Linked DNA regions of Allobranchiibius huperziae. Each later gene encodes a partner of the first gene's protein in a complex. Links are inferred from orthologs where the notes say so. Each region holds a gene or a part of one and is shown on either strand. Other genes may lie near its edges.

Region 1 (7,443 bases):
GGGCCGGATCACCGGCTTCCTCGGCCCGAACGGCGCAGGCAAGACCACCACCCTGCGGATGACCCTGGGGCTCATCACCCCCACGGCGGGCACCGCGACGATCGGCGGGCGCAAGTACGCCGACCTGCCCCACCCGCTGCACACGGTGGGCGCCGCCCTTGAGGCCACCAACTTCCACCCCGGCCGCAGCGGGCGGGATCACCTGCGGGTCATCGCCGCCGCCGGCGGGTTCACCGACAAGCGCGTCGACGAGATGCTGGAGCTGGTGGGCATCCCGGCCGCCGCGAAGAAGCGCGCCGGCGGCTACTCGATGGGTATGCGGCAGCGCCTCGGGCTGGCCGCGGCGCTCCTGGGCGACCCTCAGGTCCTGATCCTCGACGAACCCGCGAACGGCCTGGACCCGGAGGGCATCCGGTGGTTGCGCGGCTTCCTGCGCCACCTGGCGGGCGAGGGCAAGACGGTGCTCATCTCCAGTCACATGCTGAGCGAGGTCGAGCAGACCGTCGACGACGTGGTGATCATCGCCAACGGCAGGTTCGTGCGGCAGGGCACCATCGGTGAGTTGCGCGGGCAGGCCCGGGTCGTCGTACGCACGCCGAACGGCGACCGTCTCACCGAGGCGTTGCGCCGGGCCGGGCTGCAGGTCGAGGCACTGCCCGAGGGTCGGTATTCCGTGTCGACCGACGACCTGATCCAGGTGGGCGACGCGGCGTTCTCCGCCGGAGTGCCCGTGCACGAACTACGCGCCGAGCGCGCCGACCTGGAGGACCTGTTCTTCCAGCTGACCGAGAACACCAATCGCAACCTGGGCCCCGGTTCGGACGGCAGCACGCCGCCGAACGGCCCGCGAGCAGCAGAGGAAGGTGCCCGCTGATGGGCGGCGCGATCAAGGCCGAGGTCCGCAAGATCTTCACCACGCGCCTGTGGTGGGGGCTGCTGATCGGCGACGTCGTCCTCGGTGCGCTGATCTCGTTCGCGTGGGCCTTCCAGATCGGCTCGGACTCCGCGAAGCAGAGCAGCGACCGGCAGACCCATCTGCTCGCGACCGCGAACCCCGACTCCATCGCGTCGGTCTACTCGGCCGGCTTCATCGCCTCGATCGCGCAGCTCTTCCCGCTGGCGCTCGGGGTCATCCTGATCACCTCGGAGTTCCGCCACAAGACGTGGACCGCCACAGTGCTCGCTCAGCCGAAGCGCTGGCCGATCACCGTGTCCAAGATCGTCTCGATCGTCGTGGTGGGAATCGTCTACGGCGTCGTCTACGACATCGCCTCGGTCATCGGCGGCGCCATCACGCTGAAGAGCTTCCGCAGCTCTGGACTGTTCCTCACCAGTAGCCAGGTGCTGCAGACGCTGGCCCTGATGCTGCTGATCTTCACCGTCTGGACCTTGCTGGGCTTCGGCTTCGGGATGCTGATCCGCAATCAGATCGCCGCGGTCTTCATCGCCGTCGGGCTGGCGTTCATCGGCAACATCCTCTTCAACGTGCTGTTCCGGCTCGTGCATTGGCACTGGGCGCCGAAGTTCCTGCCGGGCGACCTCACGAGCTCGATCCTCAACCCGGGCTTCAGCGACTCGAACTCCTTCAACTGGTGGGCCGGCGCGCTCGTCCTGACGGCCTACGGCCTGGTGCTGGCCCTCGTAGGCAGCGGCATCAACCAGCGCAAGGACGTGCTCTGAGCGACCTCCATCACTGCGCGATCAGGCGAGGGTGACCGCCGGCGACACCTTGTAACACAAGGTGTGGACACGCCGACGGCTCATCCTCGCCCCGCGTTAGGCTGGAGCCGTTGTCGTTTCCACCCCTGACGGACGCTTGCTGCCCGCCGTACACCCCTGAAAGAGGCGCATTCCGCGTGTCATCCCAGTCTCCCGACCCGCTCGCGACGTTCGGACCGAACGAGTGGCTGGTGGACGATCTGTACCAGCAGTACCTGAAGGACAAGAACTCCGTCGACAAGGCGTGGTGGAGCTTCTTCGCCGACTACCGGCCCGACGGGGGCGGACCCGCCTCCGGTGGACAGAGCGAGGGCCCGACCTCCAACGGTGCGTCCGCGAACGGAGCGTCCAACGGTTCTCCCGCGAAGACCTCGGCGTCGCGAGCGCCGTCCGGTGCCAGTGCGTCCGCCACGCCCGCGGCCGTCGGCAAGGACGCCCCCCGCACGCCCGCGGCAGGTCCCGGCGGGCCCGCCGGAGCGGGTGATGGTGGCAACGCCGCCGCGAAGCCCGCCGCGGACGCCGACCAGGCGCCGACCCCCGCCAAGGACGTCGCCGCCGAGCGGTCCAAGGCCCGCGCCAAGGCACCCTCGCGCGACCCGAAGCCCGACGGCCGCCCCGACGCCGACCACACCGCGAACGGCCACCAGGCCCACGGCTCGCCGGACCCGAGCGAGGCCGAGCTGTCCAACACCCAGCCGATCGCGCGCGACACCGTCAACGACACGGTGCCGGAGGCCGAGCCCGTGCAGGACACCCGCACCCCGTTGCGCGGGGTGTCCGCACGCATCGTCTCCAACATGGAGGCGAGCCTCGACGTCCCGACGGCCACCAGCGTCCGCGCCGTCCCCGCCAAGCTGCTCATCGACAACCGCACGGTCGTCAACAACCACCTGGCTCGCAGCCGGGGCGGCAAGGTCAGCTTCACCCACCTGCTGGGGTGGGCGATCGTCAAGGCGCTGCACGTCGTACCCGAGATGAACAACGCGCTCGGCGAGGACGAGAAGGGCAAGCCGGTCCTGGTGCAGCCCGGGCACGTCAACTTCGGCCTGGCCATCGACCTGAAGAAGGACGACGGCAGCCGCACCCTCGTGGTGCCCAGCATCAAGGGCGCCGAGGCGATGAACTTCGCTCAGTTCTGGAGCGCGTACGAGGAGATGGTGCGCAAGGCGCGTACCGGCGCCCTCACCCTCGAGGACTACGCCGGCACCACCATCAGCCTCACCAACCCGGGCGGCATCGGCACGGTGCACTCGGTGCCGCGGCTGATGAAGGGCGCGGGCGCGATCATCGGCGCAGGCGCGCTGGACTACCCCGCCGAGTGGTCGGGCGCGAGCCTGGACACGCTCAACAAGAACGCCGTCAGCAAGATCATGACGCTCACCTCCACCTACGACCACCGCGTCATCCAGGGCGCCGTCTCCGGTGAGTTCCTGCGCGTCGTGAGCGAGCTGCTGCTCGGCGAGAACGACTTCTACGACGAGATCTTCGCCGCGCTGAAGGTGCCGTACGAGCCGATCCGCTGGGTCCGCGACATCGACACCAGTCACGACGACGACATCAACAAGACCGCCCGGGTGCAGGAGCTGATCCACGCCTACCGGGTGCGAGGCCACCTGATGGCCGACACCGACCCGCTGGAGTACAAGCAGCGCCGGCACTCCGACCTCGACGTCACCACGCACGGTCTGACGCTGTGGGACCTGGACCGCACCTTCCCCACCGGGGGCTTCGGCGGTGCGCCGTTCCTGAAGCTGCGCAAGATCCTCGGCGTCCTGCGCGACTCCTACTGCCGCAGCATCGGCATCGAGTACATGCACATCCAGGACCCCGAGCAGCGGCGCTGGATCCAGGACCGGGTCGAGGTCGGCTACCAGAAGGCCACCACCGACGAGCAGTTGCGAATCCTGCGGCGCCTCAACGCCGCCGAGGCGTTCGAGACCTTCCTGCAGACCAAGTACGTCGGCCAGAAGCGCTTCAGCCTGGAGGGCGGCGAGTCGGCCATCGCGATGATGGACCGGATCCTGTCGCACGCCGCCGACGACGACCTCGACGAGGTCTGCATCGGGATGCCGCACCGCGGCCGGCTCAACGTGCTGGCCAACATCGCCGGCAAGTCCTACGCGCAGATCTTCGCCGAGTTCGAGGGCACCCAGGACCCCAAGTCGGTCCAGGGCTCCGGCGACGTGAAGTACCACCTGGGCACCGAGGGTGAGTTCACCTCCGACACCGGTCGCAAGATCGACGTCTACCTCGCCGCCAACCCCTCCCACCTGGAGGCGGTCGACCCGGTGCTGGAGGGCATCGCCCGCGCCAAGCAGGACCGGGTCAACCTGGCCGGCTCGGCCTACACCGTGCTGCCGATCCTGATGCACGGCGACGCGGCGTTCGCCGGGCAGGGCGTGGTCGCCGAGACCCTCAACCTGTCCCAGCTGCGTGGCTACCGTACGGGCGGCACGATCCACCTGGTCGTCAACAACCAGGTCGGATTCACCACGGCCCCGAGCAGCTCGCGCAGCTCGACGTACAGCACCGACGTCGCCCGGATGGTGCAGGCGCCGATCTTCCACGTCAACGGCGACGACCCCGAGGCCTGCGTGCAGGTCGCGGAGCTCGCCTACGACTACCGGCAGGCGTTCCACAAGGACGTCGTCATCGACATGATCTGCTACCGCCGCCGCGGTCACAACGAGGGTGACGACCCCTCGATGACCCAGCCGCTGATGTACCACCTCATCGAGGCCAAGCGCAGCGTCCGCAAGCTCTACACCGAGGCGCTGGTCGGTCGCGGCGACATCACGCTGGAACACGCCGAGGACGCGCTGCGCGACTACCAGAAGCAGCTGGAGCGGGCGTTCACCGAGACCAAGGCCGCCAAGCAGGCCGCGTCGCAGAGCGCCCCCGAGGCGCCGAGCCGCAGCTCCGCCGGCACCGATGCCGAGGGCCACGGCGGCCTGGAGCGTCCGTCCGCGCAGGAGGAGGACGACACCCGCGAGGACCGCAGCGGTTACGGCACCTCGGTCAGCGAGTCGACCCTGCTGAAGATCGGCGACACCTGGGTCAACCCGCCTGAGGGCTTCACCGTCCACCCGAAGCTGCAGAAGCTGATGCAGAAGCGTGCCGACATGGTGCGCAACGGCGGGATCGACTGGGCCATGGGCGAACTTGCGGCGTTCGGGTCGCTGCTGATGGAGGGTGTGCCCGTCCGGTTGGCCGGCCAGGACACCCGCCGCGGCACGTTCACCCAGCGGCACGCCGTCCTCGTCGACAAGCAGAACGGCAACGAGTGGACCCCCCTGCGCTACCTGTCCGACGACCAGGCGTGGCTGTGGATCTACGACTCGCTGCTGTCGGAGTTCGCGGCCATGGGCTTCGAGTACGGCTACTCGGTGGAGCGGCCCGACGCCCTCGTGCTGTGGGAGGCCCAGTTCGGCGACTTCGCCAACGGCGCCCAGACGATCATTGACGAGTTCATCAGCTCCTCGGAGCAGAAGTGGACCCAGCGCAGCTCGGTCGTGCTGCTGCTGCCGCACGGCTACGAGGGCCAGGGTCCCGACCATTCCTCGGCGCGGATCGAACGGTTCCTCACGCTCTTCGCCGAGGACAACATGACGATCGCCTACCCGTCCACGCCGGCGTCGTACTTCCACCTGCTGCGTCGCCAGGCGTTCGCCCGGCCGCGTCGCCCGCTGGTCGTCTTCACCCCGAAGCAGCTGCTGCGCCTCAAGGCCGCCGTCTCCGAGCCCGGCGACCTGACGACCGGCAGCTTCCGACCCGTGATCACGGACGCCAAGAAACTGGATGGCGACAAGGTGACGCGGGTGCTGCTCGCGTCGGCGCGGATCGTCTACGACCTGGAGGCCGAGCGCGAACGCCGGGACGATGACACCACCGCGATCGTGCGTGTGGAGCAGCTGGCGCCGATCCCCGCCAAGGAGATCGCCGAGGCCGTCGCGGCGTACCCGAACGCCGAGCTGGTCTGGGTGCAGGACGAGCCGAAGAACCAGGGCGCATGGCCGTTCATGGCGCTCAACCTGCCCGAGGAGCTCGCCCAACTCGGCGAGCACCGCGGTCTGCGGGTGGTGAGCCGCAAGGCCTCGGCCTCGCCGGCCTCCGGCTCCAGCAAGCGGCACCAGGCTCAGCTGGCCGAGCTGCTCTCCGGTTCGTTCGACCGCTGATCGCCCCGTGACCCTGGCTCCCGACGGTCCCACACCCGAGCTGCCGGACCGATGGTCCGCGCGTCCGCCCGCCGAGGCGGACGTCGCGGCCCTGGTGGGACTGCGGGCGGGTGAGCAGCAGGCCGCACGCGGCGAGTCGCACGTCGACGAGGACGCCGTGCGGGCCGAGGCCATCGGGCCGGGTTCGTGGACCCGCCGTCAGCTGGTCGTCACCGATCAGGACGACGTCGTCCGGGGCTGGGCCTCGGTGCACGACAGGGCGGCCGGGCGCACCAACATCGCCGTGTTCGTCGACCGGTCCCTGCCGGAGGATGTCGCGGATTCTGTGGCGGGACAGCTGTACTCGTGGTGCAGAGCGGTTGCGGGCGAGGTCGCTGCGGAACGCGGCGAGACCCGCACCCAGCTCGACGCCGGGGTGTACGACGGCGACGCGGCACAGACCCGCTGGCTCACCGCCGCCGGGCTGACCTGCACGCGCATCTGGCTGCAGATGTCGCGGCCGGTGACCCCCGACGAGGGTGAGCCGGGCGCGTTCCCACCGCTGCGCGAGGGTGTCGTCGTACGCCGCGTCGCCGAGCACACCGACGGCACACCGGTCGGCGCCGAGCTGCGCGCCGTGCACCAGATCCTGGAGGAGTCCTTCGAGGACCACTTCAACTCCTACCGGGAGTCCTTCGGGGAGTTCGTACAACGGCTCCGGGAGGACCCCGGACACCGCTGGGACCACTGGTGGATCGCGACGGTCGACATCGACGGCACCCCCACCCCGGGTGGGGCGCTGGTCGGCACCGTGCTCCCGCCGGACGACTCCGGGATCGACGGCAGCTACATCGACTACATCGGGGTGCACAGGCGTGCCCGCGGACGCGGTGTCGCCAAGGGCCTGCTGCACGCGGTGATCGCCGATGCGGCTTCTCGCGGCCGCAACAGGGTCGACCTCGAGGTCGACGCCGACTCCCCCACCCAGGCCGACGGTCTCTACCTCTCGATGGGGTGGGTGACCAAGTACCGCACCCAGTCCTGGCACCGCGACATCGACGCGTAAGGCCCGCAGGCCGGCTGACCGTCGCGCGCGGGTCGCTGGCGGCTGGCGGCCTGATCCCGGGATAACCTGCGCACTGTGTATTTCACCGACCGCGGCATCGAGGAGCTGGCCTCCCGACGCGGCGAGGACGAGGTGAGCCTGGCGTGGGTCGCGGACCAGCTCCAGGCCTTCGTCGACGTACACCCCGAGTTCGAAGTAGCAGTGGATCGGCTCGCGACCTGGCTCGCGCGCCTCGACGACGATGAGTGAGGCCGACGTGACCTACCCGACGCAGGGCAGTGAACCCCACTTCAACCCCAGTGCCGAGTTCCAGGTCGCCGAGGGGATCCGGGCCATCGGGCTGTGCTTCGTGGGCGACTCCTACGTGGCCGGGATCGGCGACCCCAAGGCACTCGGCTGGGTGTCGCGGGTCATCGCGCGTACGCCGCAGCCGGGGGTCGAGCTCGCGACGTACAACCTCGGCATCCGCGGGCAGAGCTCCACCGACGTGCTCGCCCGCTGGCA
Region 2 (13,182 bases), 410 kb from region 1 along the record:
ACGCCGTGACGATCACCCTGGAGTCCGGCGACACCATCGACGCCGACCTGCTGCTGGTCGCCGTCGGCCGCGGCCCGGTCACCGCGGACCTGGGATACGAGGAGGCCGGCGTCACCCTCGAGCGCGGCTTCGTGCCCACCGACGAGCGGTGCCGCACCGGCATCCCCGGCGTCTACGCGGTCGGCGACATCGTGCCCGGGCTGCAGCTCGCGCACCGCGGCTTCGCCCAGGGCATCTTCGTGGCCGAGGACATCGCCGGACTCGCGCCGGCCCCCGTCGACGAGCAGACCATCCCCCGGGTGACCTACTGCGAGCCGGAGATCACGGCGGTCGGGATGACCGAGGCGCGCGCCCGCGAGGAGTACGGCGACGACGTGTCGACGTACGAGTACAACCTCGGCGGCAACGGCAAGAGCCAGATCCTGCAGACCCAGGGCTTCGTCAAGCTCGTACGCCGCACCGACGGGCCCGTCGTCGGCGTGCACATGATCGGCGCCCGGATGAGCGAGCAGGCCGGGGAGGCCCAGTTGATCGTCGGCTGGGAAGCGCTGCCCGACGACGTCGCACCGCTCGTGCACGCCCACCCCACCCAGAACGAAGCGCTCGGCGAGGCGCACCTCGCGCTCGCCGGGAAACCGCTGCACGCCCACTCCTGAGACCCGCCCACCACACCGCCTGAACATGAAGGAGAATGTCGGCCATGTCTGAACGCGTGACCATGCCCGCACTCGGAGAGTCCGTCACCGAAGGCACCGTGACCCGGTGGCTGAAGCAGGTGGGCGAGGAGGTCGCGGTCGACGAGCCGCTGCTGGAGGTCTCGACCGACAAGGTCGACACCGAGATCCCGTCGCCGGTGGCCGGCACGCTGCAGGAGATCCTGGTGCAGGAGGACGAGACCGTCGAGGTCGGCGCCGACCTGGCCGTGGTGGGCGAGGGTGCGGGCGGCGACTCCGCCGGCAGCGGGTCCGACGCGGCATCATCGGAGCCCGCCCGATCCGAGGAGCCCGCCCAGTCCGAGGAGCCTGCTCCCGCCGAACCGTCGGCCGCCGCGGAGCCGGACGAGAAGAACACCGAGGACGAGGCCCCCGCCCAGGCGGCCCCGGCACAGGCATCGAACGACGCAGGCGGCGCTGGTGGTTCCGGCGAGGGCGAGACCGTGACCATGCCCGCGCTCGGCGAGTCCGTCACCGAGGGCACCATCACCCGGTGGCTCAAGGCCGAGGGCGACGAGGTCGCCATGGACGAGCCGCTGCTGGAGGTCTCGACCGACAAGGTCGACACCGAGGTCCCCTCCCCGGCCGCGGGCACGCTGACCAAGATCCTGGTCCAGGAGGACGAGACCGTCGAGGTCGGCGCGAAGCTCGCCGTCATCGGGGGCGCGCCCTCCGGTGGCGACGCCGCGTCGTCTTCCCCGGCTGCGTCGACCGGGTCTTCGGTGCCGGCTCCCACCAAGGACACCGAGACGACCAAGTCCGAGCCGCAGGCAGAGCAGAAGGACGAGGCGCCCGCCCCCGAGCCCGAGAAGAAGGCCGAGCCCGCCCCCGAGTCCGAGCCTGCCCCCCAGAAGCCGGAGCCCTCCGCGGCGCCCGCCGCGCAGCCATCGGCGTCTTCCGAGGGCGACGGCGGTTCCTCGGCGTACGTGACCCCCCTGGTCCGCAAGCTCGCGACCCAGCACGATGTCGACCTGGCCTCGGTCAAGGGCACCGGGATCGGCGGGCGCATCCGCAAGCAGGACGTGCTCGAGGCCGCCGAGGCGGCGAAGGCGCCCGCCACACCGGAAGCACCCGCCGCACCTGCAGCCGCGAGCACCCCGGCAGCGCCGTCGATCGACGTGTCCGCCAAGCGCGGCACCACCGAGAAGATGACCCGGATGCGCCGGCTCATCGCGACCCGGATGGTCGAGTCGCTGCAGGTCTCGGCGCAGCTCACCACGGTCGTCGAGGTCGACGTCACCCGGATCGCCCGTCTGCGCGACCGCGCGAAGGCCGGCTTCGCCGAGCGGGAGGGCGTCAAGCTCAGCTTCCTGCCGTTCTTCGCGCTCGCCGCGGTGGAGGCGCTCAAGACCCACCCGGTGCTCAACGCCAGCGTCGAGGACGACTCGATCGTCTATCACTCCAGCGAGAACCTGGGGATCGCCGTCGACACCGAGAAGGGGCTGTTCGTCCCGGTCATCCAGAACGCCGGCGACCTCAACATCGCCGGTCTGGCGCGCAAGATCGGCGACCTGGCCGCGCGTACCCGGGACAACAAGGTGACCCCCGACGAGCTGGGCGGCGGCACCTTCACGCTGACCAACACCGGCAGCCGGGGCGCGCTCTTCGACACCCCGATCATCAACCAGCCGCAGGTCGCGATCCTCGGCACCGGCTCGGTCGTCAAGCGCGCGGTCGTGCTGAGCGACGCGGACGGCGGCGAGACCATCGCGATCCGCTCGATGGTCTACCTGGCGCTCTCCTACGACCACCGGATCGTGGACGGCGCCGACGCCGCCCGCTTCCTCGGCACCGTCAAGGAGCGCCTGGAAGAGGGCGCGTTCGAGGTCTGATCCCGTCATGACGCAGTCGGACGCCCGGGTGGTGCAACGGGTCGCGATCACCGGATCCTCCGGGATGATCGGCACTGCTCTGATCGAGCACCTCACCGCCCGCGGCGACGAGGTCGTGAAGGTGGTGCGGCACGCACCCGGCGCGTCGGACGAGGTGCAGTGGGACCCGGCGAAGGCCGAGCTGGACCCGGCCGACCTGCGTGGGGTGACCGCGGCGGTCAACCTCGCCGGCGCCGGCATCGGCGACCATCGGTGGACGGCGGCGTACAAGCGCACCATCACCGAGTCGCGGGTCTCCTCGACCGCGACCCTGGCTCACGTGCTCGCCTCGCTCGAGGCTCCGGTGCGTCTCGTCAGCGCGTCCGGGATGTCCTATTACGGCGAGCGGGGCGACGACGTGGTCGACGAGTCCGGTGCGCCCGGCGACTCCTTCCTCGCCGGCGTGACCCAGGTGTGGGAAGCGGCCACGGCACCTGCGGCTGCCGCCGGCCACCCGGTGTGCTTCCTGCGCACCAGCCTGGTGCTGGACCAGAAGGGCGGGTCGATGGAGCAGGTGCTGCGGCTGGCCAAGCTCGGGCTCGGCGGCCCGCTCGGCTCCGGGCGCCAGTGGTGGTCGTGGATCTCGTTGGAGGACCAGGTCCGCGCGATCGTGCACCTCATCGACCATCCCGAGATCACCGGGCCGGTCAACATGAGCAGTCCCTCCCCCGCTCGGCAGGCCGACTTCATGCACGCGCTGGGACGCGCCCTGCACCGGCCCGCGGTGCTGCCGGCCCCGTCGTTCGCGCTGCGGGCAGTGCTCGGCGAGCTGGCATCGGAGATCATGACCAGTCTGCGGATGCAGCCGAAGGCGCTGCAGGACAGCGGCTTCGTCTGGTACCACGGAGAGCTGGGCGAGGTCGCGGAGTGGCTCGCTCGCTGATCCCGGCACGTCTTCCCGCACCCTGTCGGCCGCGGTAGGTAGGTTCGCCGGGTGCCCACGCGAGCGGACGACTCGATGATCCAGGCCCGTTCGCTGCGCAAGAGCTTCGGGTCGTTCGAGGCGGTGCGGGGCATCGACGTGCAGATCCACCGCGGTGAGTCGTTCGGCTTCCTCGGGCCCAACGGCGCCGGCAAGTCCTCCACGATGCGGATGATCGCCGCGGTGTCCCCGGTCACCTCGGGCGAGTTGCGGATCCTGTCGATGGACCCTGCCACGCACGGCTCGCAGATCCGCGGCCGGATCGGCATCTGTCCGCAGGAGGACACCCTCGACAACGACCTCAGCGTGCGCGACAACCTGATCGTCTACGGCCGCTACTTCGGCCTCTCGCGCGCGGCCGTCCGCTCCCGAGCCGACGAGCTGCTGGAATTCGCGCAGCTGACCGAGCGGGCGCAGGCGAAGGTCGACAATCTGTCCGGAGGGATGAAGCGTCGGCTGACCATCGCCCGGTCGCTGATCAACGACCCGGAGTTGCTGCTCCTCGACGAGCCCACCACCGGCCTCGACCCGCAGGCCCGGCACTTGTTGTGGGACAAGCTGTTCCGCCTCAAACAGCAGGGCGTCACCCTGGTGCTGACCACGCACTACATGGACGAGGCCGAGCAGCTGTGCGACCGGCTCGTGGTGATGGACAAGGGTGAGATCGTGGCCGAGGGGTCGCCGTTACGGTTGATCGCCGAGCACTCCACGCGGGAGGTCGCCGAGCTGCGCTTCGGCGTCGGTGAGCACGAGGACATGGCAGACCGGGTGCGCGATCTTGCCGACCGGGTCGAGGTGCTGCCCGACCGGCTGCTCCTCTACACCCAGCACGGTGAGGAGACTCTCGCCAAGGTCGGCGAGCGCGGGCTCACGCCGACCGCCGTCCTGGTGCGGCGTTCCACGCTCGAAGACGTCTTCCTGCGGCTCACCGGCCGCAGCCTGGTCGACTGATGAGCGCCACGACGGACCGGCCGAGCCCCTTCCAGGCGTGGCGGCTGGCGGACTACTGGTTCACGCTCTACCGCCGCACCTGGCGGGGCAGCGTGGTGACCAGCTTCCTCAATCCGCTGCTCTACGTGGTGGCCATGGGGGTGCTGCTCGGCGGTTTCGTGCACGCGGACCCCCAGCGGCCCGAGGGCGCGCACAGCTACCTGCAGTTCGTGGTCCCGGGGATGCTTGCCGCGCAGTCGATGCAGGTGGCGATCGGCGAGGTCACCTTCCCGGTGATGACCATGCTCAAGTGGCACAAGACCTACTTCTCGATGGCCGCCACACCGCTCCGGGTCGTCGACCTGGTCGTGGCGCACCTCGGTTTCGCCGTCCTACGGCTGGCGCTCACCGCGGTGGTCTTCACCCTGGTGCTCGCACCGTTCGGTGTTTTCCACTCGGTGCTCGGCGCCTGCGGCGTGGTGCTGGTGCAGTTGCTGCTCGGCCTCGCCTTCGCCGCGCCCATCTACGCGTACGCGGCGGCCCTGCGCAACGAGATGGGATTCACCCTGATCTTCCGGCTCCTGATGATCCCGCTGACCCTCTTCTCGGGTGCCTTCTTCCCGCTGTCCAACCTCCCCGCGCCGCTGGAGGCCATCGCCCGTGTCAGCCCCTTGTGGCAGGGGGTGTCACTGACCCGGATGTTCGCGCTGGGGACGAGCGAGCCCGGTCCCGTGGCCACGCACCTGGCCTATCTCGTGGTGCTCGCCGCGGTCGGCGTCTGGCTCAGCGTGCGGGCGCTCACCCGGCGGTTGATCTTCTGATGGCGATCCTGTCCGCACCGATCACCCGTGACCGCGGTCGCGAGCTGTCCCGCGCTGCCGCGACGGGCGTGCTGCTCTACCGCAACTACCTGGTCTACCGGCGCGGCTGGATCATCTTCCTGACCGGCTTCCTCGAGCCGGTGCTCTACCTGCTCTCCATCGGGATCGGCGTCGGCAAGCTGGTGCACGGTTTCGATGTCGGCGGTCGCTCGGTGCCGTACGCGGACTTCGTGGCGCCGGGCATGCTCGCGGCGTCGGCCATGAACGGAGCCATCTTCGACACCACCTTCAACGTGTTCTTCAAGTTGAAGTACCAGAAGCTCTACGACCAGGTCCTGTCCACGCCGCGTACGACGAGCGACGTCGCCCGCGGCGAGATCACCTGGGCCCTGTTACGCGGCGGCATCTACTCCGCGGCGTTCCTGCTCGTGATGCTCGCCCTCGGACTCGTGCACAGCTGGTGGGCTGTCCTGGCGCTGCCGGCGGCCCTGCTGATCGGGTTCGGTTTCGGCGGGATCGGGATGGCGCTCACCACCTGGATGCGCAGCTGGCAGGACTTCGAATTCATCACGCTCGGCACGTTGCCGCTCTTCCTCTTCTCGGCGACCTTCTTCCCGGTCTCGGCCTTCCCCGAGTGGCTGCAGTGGGTCGTGCAGTGCACCCCGCTCTACCGCGGGGTCGTGCTCTGCCGCGAGCTCACCACCGGGCAGGTGGGCATCGGATCGATGGTCTCGGTGGTCTACCTGCTGGTGCTCGGCGTCATCGGCACCCGCATCGTCAGCCGACGACTGTCGGTGCTGCTGCTCACCTGACCGCGCCGACGGGCGCGATCACAACGCTGTCCATGCGGTGATCCGCCACCCGTCGGAGGTCCAGACGAGCGAGACGTCGGCGCGCTCCCCCGCCGTCGCGGGCAGGGTGCGGGTGCCGTCCGGCCCTGACACGGTGTACGCCGACCGGTCGATCACCGCCTGCACCTGCGTGGTGCCTCCCGTCGTCGAGACGGTCCGCGCACTACGGACCCGAAAATCCAGCCGCGAGTAGTGCATTCCGCCCGCGCGGGCGGTGCTCAGGTCCGCGCTGTCGGATCGGTATGCCGTTGAACCGACCTGCACCGCCGACCGCAGATCACCCGCATCCCCGGTGACCCACGCATGCGCCCGGGCGCTGACGAGCAGCTGGAGCACGCCCAGCGGCGAGCGCGACAAGCGTTGCCGGGGCGATGCAGTCGTGGAGAACGGAGACGTCGGGTGGAGCGGGCGCGACGTGCTGGGCGCCGAGCGGGTCGGGGTGGCCACCGGGGCCGCACGGGTGCGGGGGGCGCCGGCCAGGCTGCGAGACGACGTCCGCGTTGCGTGGTCGGCACCGGCGGGCGTGCCGTCCCCCACCAGCATCAGGCCGCCGGCGACCAGTCCGACGAACGCCGCCGCACCCGCCGTATGCACCACGACCGGGCGCCGCCACCATGCGCCGCCCTCCGCACTCGCGCTGTGCCGCCCGATGCCCTCCCACGGTCTCGCCGCCGGCTCACCCCCCTCGTGATTCGGGCTCCTGCCCTCCCGGCCGGCGTCCTCACGGATGCGGCGGGTGAGCTGCACTCCGGGATCGTCCCCCGATCCCTGCGGCGCCGTACGCCGCCCTGCCGACCCCTGCACCGGCGCGGGCTCGGCGGGTGCCATCGCCCAGAGCGCCACCGCGAAGTCCTCCGGGGTCGGACGTGCAGATGGGGTGTGCGACAGGCAGGAAAGCACCAAGTCGCGCAGCTCCGGCGCGAGCTGCGGGGCGAGATCAGCCAGGTCGGGGCGCAGCGCGGCGGGCTCGGGTGCGGTGCCGACGAGTGCGGTCCATGCGATCGCGCCCAAGGAGTACGCGTCGCTCGCGGGGGTGACCTCCTGGCCCGCCAGGACCTCTGGCGCGGCCCAGCTCTTGGTGACCCACAAGGGGAGGCCGTCGTGCCCGGCCAGCTGGGAGAAGCCCAGGTCGGCGATCAACGGCTTGCCCTCCTGGGTGAAGAGGAGGTTGCCCGGGCTGAGGTCGCCGTGGACCAGGCCCATGCTGTGCAGATCGTGCAGGGCGCGGGCCACCGGGCACAGCACCGTGACCAGTTCGCCCGGAGTCAGGTGGTCGCGGGTGCGCAGACTCTCGGCCAGCGACCCGCCCTCCGCCAGTTGCATCACGAGCGCCTGTCCCCCGTCGTCGAGGGTAACGACCTCGTGCAGCCGCACGACGTGCTCGTGGCGCAGGGCCTGGAGCAGGGACGCCTCGTGCTGCAGGACGTCACCCTCGTCGGCGCCGAGCACCTTCGCTGCGAGCCGCACGCCGTCCGAACGGCGGACCGCCCACACCTGGCCCGACCCGCCGGCACCGAGCGGATGCAGCACCTCGTACCCCGGCATTTGCGGTCGCGCGTCCATGGCACCTGACCGTGCCATCCGCGGGGCGCGGCCCGCAGAACTTGTCCACAGCCCCCACCCCCGTTCGTGAGGGAACTAGCGTGCCTCTCGTGGACGACGCCGATCTGATCAGCACCTCGGTCGCCGCGGAGCTGTTGGGCGTGCAGGTGCGCACCGTGTACGCGTACGTGAGCCGTGGCGTCCTCACCCGGGCCGACCTCGTCGGGTCGCGGCACGACGGGTCCCGCTTTCGGCGGTCGGAGGTCCTCGCCCTCGCCGAGCGGCACCGGCGTGCCGTGGCCGGCCGGTTCGAGCTCACCATCGACACCCGGATCACCTCCCTCATCCCCGAAGGAGTGCTGCTGTATCGCGGCGCCGACGCGACGCAGCTCGCGACGGACACGGCGTACGAGCGGGTGGTCGAGCTGCTCTGGGAGTGTCCCGAGTTCGACTGGGCCCCGACGCCGTCGACCGACGGCGCGGCATCGCAGGCACGCCGGCTGTGCGGACCGGAGGCCACCGGCGCGGACCGCGTGCGGATGGCGGTGCACCTGCTGCACGACGGGACGCGGGGAGACCAGGTCGCCACCGACACGACCCGATTCGCCAGGGCCGGTCATGCGGCGCTGCTCGCCGCGGTGGCGTCCGTCGGGACGCCCGACCACACCACTCAGGGCACGCTGGCGGGACGTTTGGGCCACGGGCTGCTGGGTCGCCCTGTCGACGCTGCGGAAACGACGCTTCTGAACGCCGCCCTGGTGCTGCTGGCCGACCACGAACTCGCCACCTCGACGCTGGCGGCCCGCACCGCCGCGGGCACCGGCGCGCCGCCGTACCTGGTGGTGCTGGCGGGGTTGTCGGCGCTGGGCGGCCCGCGACACGGAAGCGCCTCAGTGGGCGCGGAGCATCTGCTCCGATGCAGCATCGACGACGGCGCCTCGGCCGCGCTCGACGAATACGAGGGGTCACCACCGGGTTTCGGGCACGCCGTCTACCGCGGGATCGACCCGCGTGCGGAGACCTTGCTGGGGCTGCTGGAGGAGACCGCGCCGAAGGTGGTGGCAGCCGCCGATGCGCTGCGCCTCGAGGTGCACCGGCGCGGCGGCGGCTACCCCAACGTCGACCTCGCGTTGGCGGCGCTCGCCGTCGGCCACGACCTGCCGCACGGCGCCGGGGAGACCATCTTCTCCGTGGCCAGGATCGCCGGCTTCATCGCGCACGGGATCGAGGAGCACGGCCACCCGCTGCGGTTCCGCCCGCGCGCGATCTACACCGGTGACTGAGAACCGTTACTGCACAGGCGGTCCCACGTATCGCGAGCTCGGCCGGAAGATCTTGCGGCCCCTCGCCTGCTCCAGGATGTGCGCGGTCCACCCGATGACCCGGCTGCACGCGAACGTGGGTGTGAAGAGCTCACGAGGGATGCCGCACTCCTGCATCACCACGCCGGCGTAGTACTCCACGTTCGCGCGCAGCGGGCGATCCGGCTTGGCCTCGTCGAGCACCCGCACGACCTCCTTCTCGACCCGCACCGCGAGCTCAGCGGTGTCGCCGCCGAGCTCGGTCGCGGTCTCCCGCAACAGCTCCGAGCGGGGGTCCAGACCCCGGTAGACCGCGTGGCCGAAGCCCATCACCCGCTGCCCCGCGGCCAGCCGCGCGCGCGCCCAGGGTGCAGCGTTCTCGACCGTGCCGATCTGGTCGAGCGCATCGAGGGCGCGACTCGGCGCACCGCCGTGCAACGGCCCGGACAGTGCGCCGATGGCCGCGACGACGCACGCCGTGAGGTCGGCGCCGGTCGAGGCGACGACCCGCGCGGTGAACGTCGAGGCGTTGAACCCGTGGTCGACCGTCAGACACAGATACCGGCTGAGCGCCCGCACGGCGCGCTCGTCCGGTGTGCCGCCCGTGACCATCCAGAGGTAGTTGCCGACGTACCCCAGCTCGGCGCGTGCCGGGCGGGGCTGCTCACCGCGTCCGACGGCGTACGCCGCCGCGACCAGCCACGGGACCGCGGCAGCGGTCCGCAGCGCCGCCTGTTCCCGCGCCGCGTCGTCCAGGTCCCACAGCGGCTCGTCACCTGTGAGGACGCCGTACGCCGAGATAGCAGTCCGCAACGAGGACAACGGTGCTCGCGTCGGCGCGGCACGCAGGACAGCGGTGAGCTGCTCGGCGTAGCGATCCGTCGCGAGCAGATGCTCGGCGATCTCCCCACGCCATGCGCGAACGGTCTCGGGGTCCGGCAGATCGCCGCGCAGCAGCAGGTGCCAGACGTCCTCCACGCTGTGGTCGCGGGCGAGACCGGTGGCGTCGTACTGCCGGTAGTGGAAGAAGCCCTCGGCGCCGCGGACGTCTCCGAGGGCGGTGTCGGCGACGACCACGCCGGCCAGACCCGGAGGCGCGATCAGGGGTGCGGGGTCAGCGGTCTGTGTCATGGCGCCAGCTTCACCGGGCCGCGACGCCGCGCCAATGTTGATCGTGTCAATGTGACGCGGGAGTACGGAAGGTCCCGGCGTACGCTCGAACGATGCGCATCGAGCAGCTCGGCTTCGCCCCCGATCTCGTCGATTACCAGGCCGCCTGGGACACCCAACGCGAGGTGCACGCCCGCGTCGTCGCCGGTGAGCAGGAGGACACCGTGCTCCTCTTGGAGCACGCGGCCGTCTACACCGCCGGGAAACGCACCGAGCCGCACGAGCGTCCGTTCGACGGCACGCCGGTGATCGACGTGGACCGCGGCGGGAAGATCACCTGGCACGGCCCGGGACAGCTCGTCGGCTATCCGATCGTGCGACTGCCCAACCCGATCGACGTCGTGGGGCACGTGCGCCGACTCGAACAGCTGATGATCGACGTCTGCGCTGACCTCGGCCTGGCCGCTCAGCGCGTCGAAGGTCGCAGCGGGGTGTGGTTCGCCGCATCGGACGGCAGGCCCGAGCGCAAGGTCGGCGCGATCGGCATCCGGGTCAGCCGCGACGTGACCATGCACGGGTTCGCGCTCAACTGCGACTGCGACCTGTCCTGGTCCAACACGATCGTCCCGTGCGGGATCCCCGACGCCGGCGTCACCTCGCTCAGCCAGGAGCTGGGCCGCGACGTCCCCGTGCGCGAGGTGCTGCCCTTCGTACAGAAGCGGCTCCCGGACATCCTGGGCTGAGCAGCCGCCGCACTCACCCGAGCAGGTCGGCGGTCTTCACGACGGTCGCGAACTCCCCGTGCAGGTTCGCCGCCGTGACCCGAGACAGCTCGGCGGCGGTGTACTCGGCGCCGTCCGGACCCACCCGGTCGAAGGTGTGCGTGGCGTCGATGACGAAGCGCACGTCGTAGCCGAGGTTGCCGCCGACCCTCGCGGTCGTCTCGCAGCAGTGGTTGGTGGTGATCCCGCAGATCACGATCGAGGAGATGCCCTCCTGCTGCAGCCACGCGTGCAGGTCGGGCGTGCCGTGAAAGCTGGAGTTGACCGACGTCGCGACCAGCAGGTCCGGCTCACCCGTGATGACGTCCTTGAACGCGTGGCCCGGCTGACCGGGGCGCAGCGGCGAGCGGGGGTCGAGCGAGTCGTGCCGGACGAACACGACCGGGCGCCCGTCCTCCCGCCACCGTCCCAGCAGGGCCGCGACGTGCTTCTCGCACAGCGGGTTGTCGCGCGGTCCCCAGCAGCCCGCGTCGTCGAAACCGCGCTGCACGTCGACGATCACGAGTGCCGTACGCGCGTCGATGCTCGGTACGCCCTGCACCGCGTTACTCATCCCCTGAGCCTAGGCAGCGACGGCGCCCCGCCAGACTGGGCTGCGCTCGACGGCAACGGCGATCGGCCCGCGGCGCCCGCGTACCCTGGAACAAAGCCTCTCCCACGGCGGTTGCGCCAGAGGGCAGAGCTGGGCGAGATGCCCGACGTCGAAGGCAAGGGAGCAGCGAGACCGTGACCGTGGCACCGGAGGGACGGCGCATGTTGCGCGTCGAGGCGCGCAACAGCGAGACCCCGATCGAGCGCAAACCGGAATGGATCCGTACGACGGCCAAGATGGGCCCGGCGTACACCTCGCTGCACAACCTGGTGAAGACCGGCGGCCTGCACACGGTCTGCCAGGAAGCCGGGTGCCCCAATATCTTCGAGTGCTGGGAGGACCGCGAGGCGACCTTCCTCATCGGTGGCGAGCAGTGCACCCGCCGCTGCGACTTCTGCCAGATCGACACCGGCCGCCCGAGCGACCTGGACCGTGACGAGCCGCGTCGGGTCGCCGACTCCGTGCAGCAGATGGGTCTGCGCTACGCGACCATCACCGGCGTCGCGCGCGACGACCTGGAGGACGGCGGCGCGTGGCTCTACGCCGAGACGATCCGCCAGGTGCACGAGAACAACCCCGGCACCGGCGTGGAGATTCTGATCCCGGACTTCAACGCCGTGCCCGAGCAGGTCGGCGCCGTGATCGACGCGGCCCCCGAGGTCTTCGCGCACAACGTCGAGACGGTGCCGCGCATCTTCAAGCGCATCCGGCCGGCGTTCAAGTACGAGCGGTCGCTGTCGGTCATCACGATGGGCAAGAACGCCGGGCTGGTCACCAAGTCCAACCTCATCCTGGGGATGGGCGAGGAGGACCACGAGATCGAGCAGGCGCTGCGCGATCTGCACGAGGCCGGCACGGACCTGATCACCATCACCCAGTACCTGCGCCCGTCCCCGCGCCACCACCCCGTGGACCGGTGGGTGAAGCCGCAGGAGTTCGTGCACTGGTCCGAGGTCGCCGAGGGGCTCGGGTTCAAGGGCGTCATGAGCGGGCCGCTGGTGCGTTCGTCGTACCGCGCCGGGCGGCTCTACGCCCAGGCGATGGAGCGCTCGGGACGCGAGCTCCCGGCCAACCTCGCGCACCTGGCAGCCGCGGCGTCCTCCCCCGCACGCCAGGAGGCGGCGTCGCTCGTGGAGCGCGCCCTGCCGCACGTATCCTGACCTCCATGTCGGCGACACCCACACCCGCGAAGAAGAGCCGGTTCTCCCGGAAGAAGAAGAACGAGGCCTCCGGAGCGACGGCGGTCGACGGGGGCGAGCCGGGGCGGATCGCACAGATCAAGACCCTCTACACGCTCGCGAGCAAGCAGAACCCGCGGATCCCGCTCTACCTGATCGGTGCGTTCCTGCTCGGGTTCGTCGTGCTCCTGGTGATCGGTATCGCGATCCAGCACCCGATCTACCTGGGCATCCTCGGTGTCTTCCTCGGCGTCATTCTGGCGATGCTGCTCTTCGGGCGGTTGGCGCAGAAGGCGGCGTACGGACAGCTCGAAGGGCAGCCCGGCGCGACGAGCGCGGCGATGAGCGGTCTGCGCAAAGGCTGGTACTACGAGCAGGAGCCCGTGGCCGCTGACTCCGGTCGGGCGCGCAAGATGAGCGAGATGCAGAACGCCGCCATGGTCTTCCGCGCCGTCGGTCGCGCCGGCGTGGTGCTCGTCGGCGAAGGCCCGCGCGGTGGCGCGACGAAGTTGCTGGAGTCCGAGCGCAAGCGGGTCTCGCGGGTGTCGGGACCGGAGGTGCCGGTGCAC

What was found.
Region 2: HNR15_RS12125 (region 1) and sucB share a complex: the UniProt entries of both Escherichia coli proteins name them as parts of the 2-oxoglutarate dehydrogenase (OGDH) complex. The link is inferred for Allobranchiibius huperziae from one-to-one orthologs.

What each region holds. Positions count from the first base shown.
Region 1 is NZ_JACCFW010000001.1:2,585,346-2,592,788, forward strand. Bases 1,481-6,094 are described here. They hold HNR15_RS12125 (multifunctional oxoglutarate decarboxylase/oxoglutarate dehydrogenase thiamine pyrophosphate-binding subunit/dihydrolipoyllysine-residue succinyltransferase subunit), read left to right. Parts: upstream 1,481-1,856; coding sequence 1,857-5,894; downstream 5,895-6,094. Other genes in these bases: HNR15_RS12120 (ABC transporter permease), read left to right, coding at 1,481-1,680; HNR15_RS12130 (GNAT family N-acetyltransferase), read left to right, coding at 5,902-6,094. Outside these bases: HNR15_RS12115 (ATP-binding cassette domain-containing protein), read left to right, coding at 1-874; more of HNR15_RS12120, read left to right, coding at 874-1,480; more of HNR15_RS12130, read left to right, coding at 6,095-6,939; HNR15_RS12135 (DUF6104 family protein), read left to right, coding at 7,015-7,188; HNR15_RS12140 (GDSL-type esterase/lipase family protein), read left to right, coding at 7,196-7,443. UniProt on the Escherichia coli protein: E1 component of the 2-oxoglutarate dehydrogenase (OGDH) complex which catalyzes the decarboxylation of 2-oxoglutarate, the first step in the conversion of 2-oxoglutarate to succinyl-CoA and CO(2).
Region 2 is NZ_JACCFW010000001.1:2,174,630-2,187,811, forward strand. Bases 158-3,122 are described here. They hold sucB (2-oxoglutarate dehydrogenase, E2 component, dihydrolipoamide succinyltransferase), read left to right. Parts: upstream 158-700; coding sequence 701-2,545; downstream 2,546-3,122. Other genes in these bases: lpdA (dihydrolipoyl dehydrogenase), read left to right, coding at 158-656; HNR15_RS10270 (TIGR01777 family oxidoreductase), read left to right, coding at 2,553-3,122. Also shown: more of lpdA, read left to right, coding at 1-157; more of HNR15_RS10270, read left to right, coding at 3,123-3,467; HNR15_RS10275 (ABC transporter ATP-binding protein), read left to right, coding at 3,543-4,457; HNR15_RS10280 (ABC transporter permease), read left to right, coding at 4,457-5,257; HNR15_RS10285 (ABC transporter permease), read left to right, coding at 5,257-6,069; HNR15_RS10290 (serine/threonine-protein kinase), read right to left, coding at 6,088-7,671; HNR15_RS10295 (citrate/2-methylcitrate synthase), read left to right, coding at 7,761-8,933; HNR15_RS10300 (citrate/2-methylcitrate synthase), read right to left, coding at 8,940-10,082; lipoyl(octanoyl) transferase LipB, read left to right, coding at 10,175-10,804; HNR15_RS10310 (cysteine hydrolase family protein), read right to left, coding at 10,818-11,396; lipA (lipoyl synthase), read left to right, coding at 11,570-12,595; HNR15_RS10320 (DUF4191 domain-containing protein), read left to right, coding at 12,601-13,182. UniProt on the Escherichia coli protein: E2 component of the 2-oxoglutarate dehydrogenase (OGDH) complex which catalyzes the second step in the conversion of 2-oxoglutarate to succinyl-CoA and CO(2).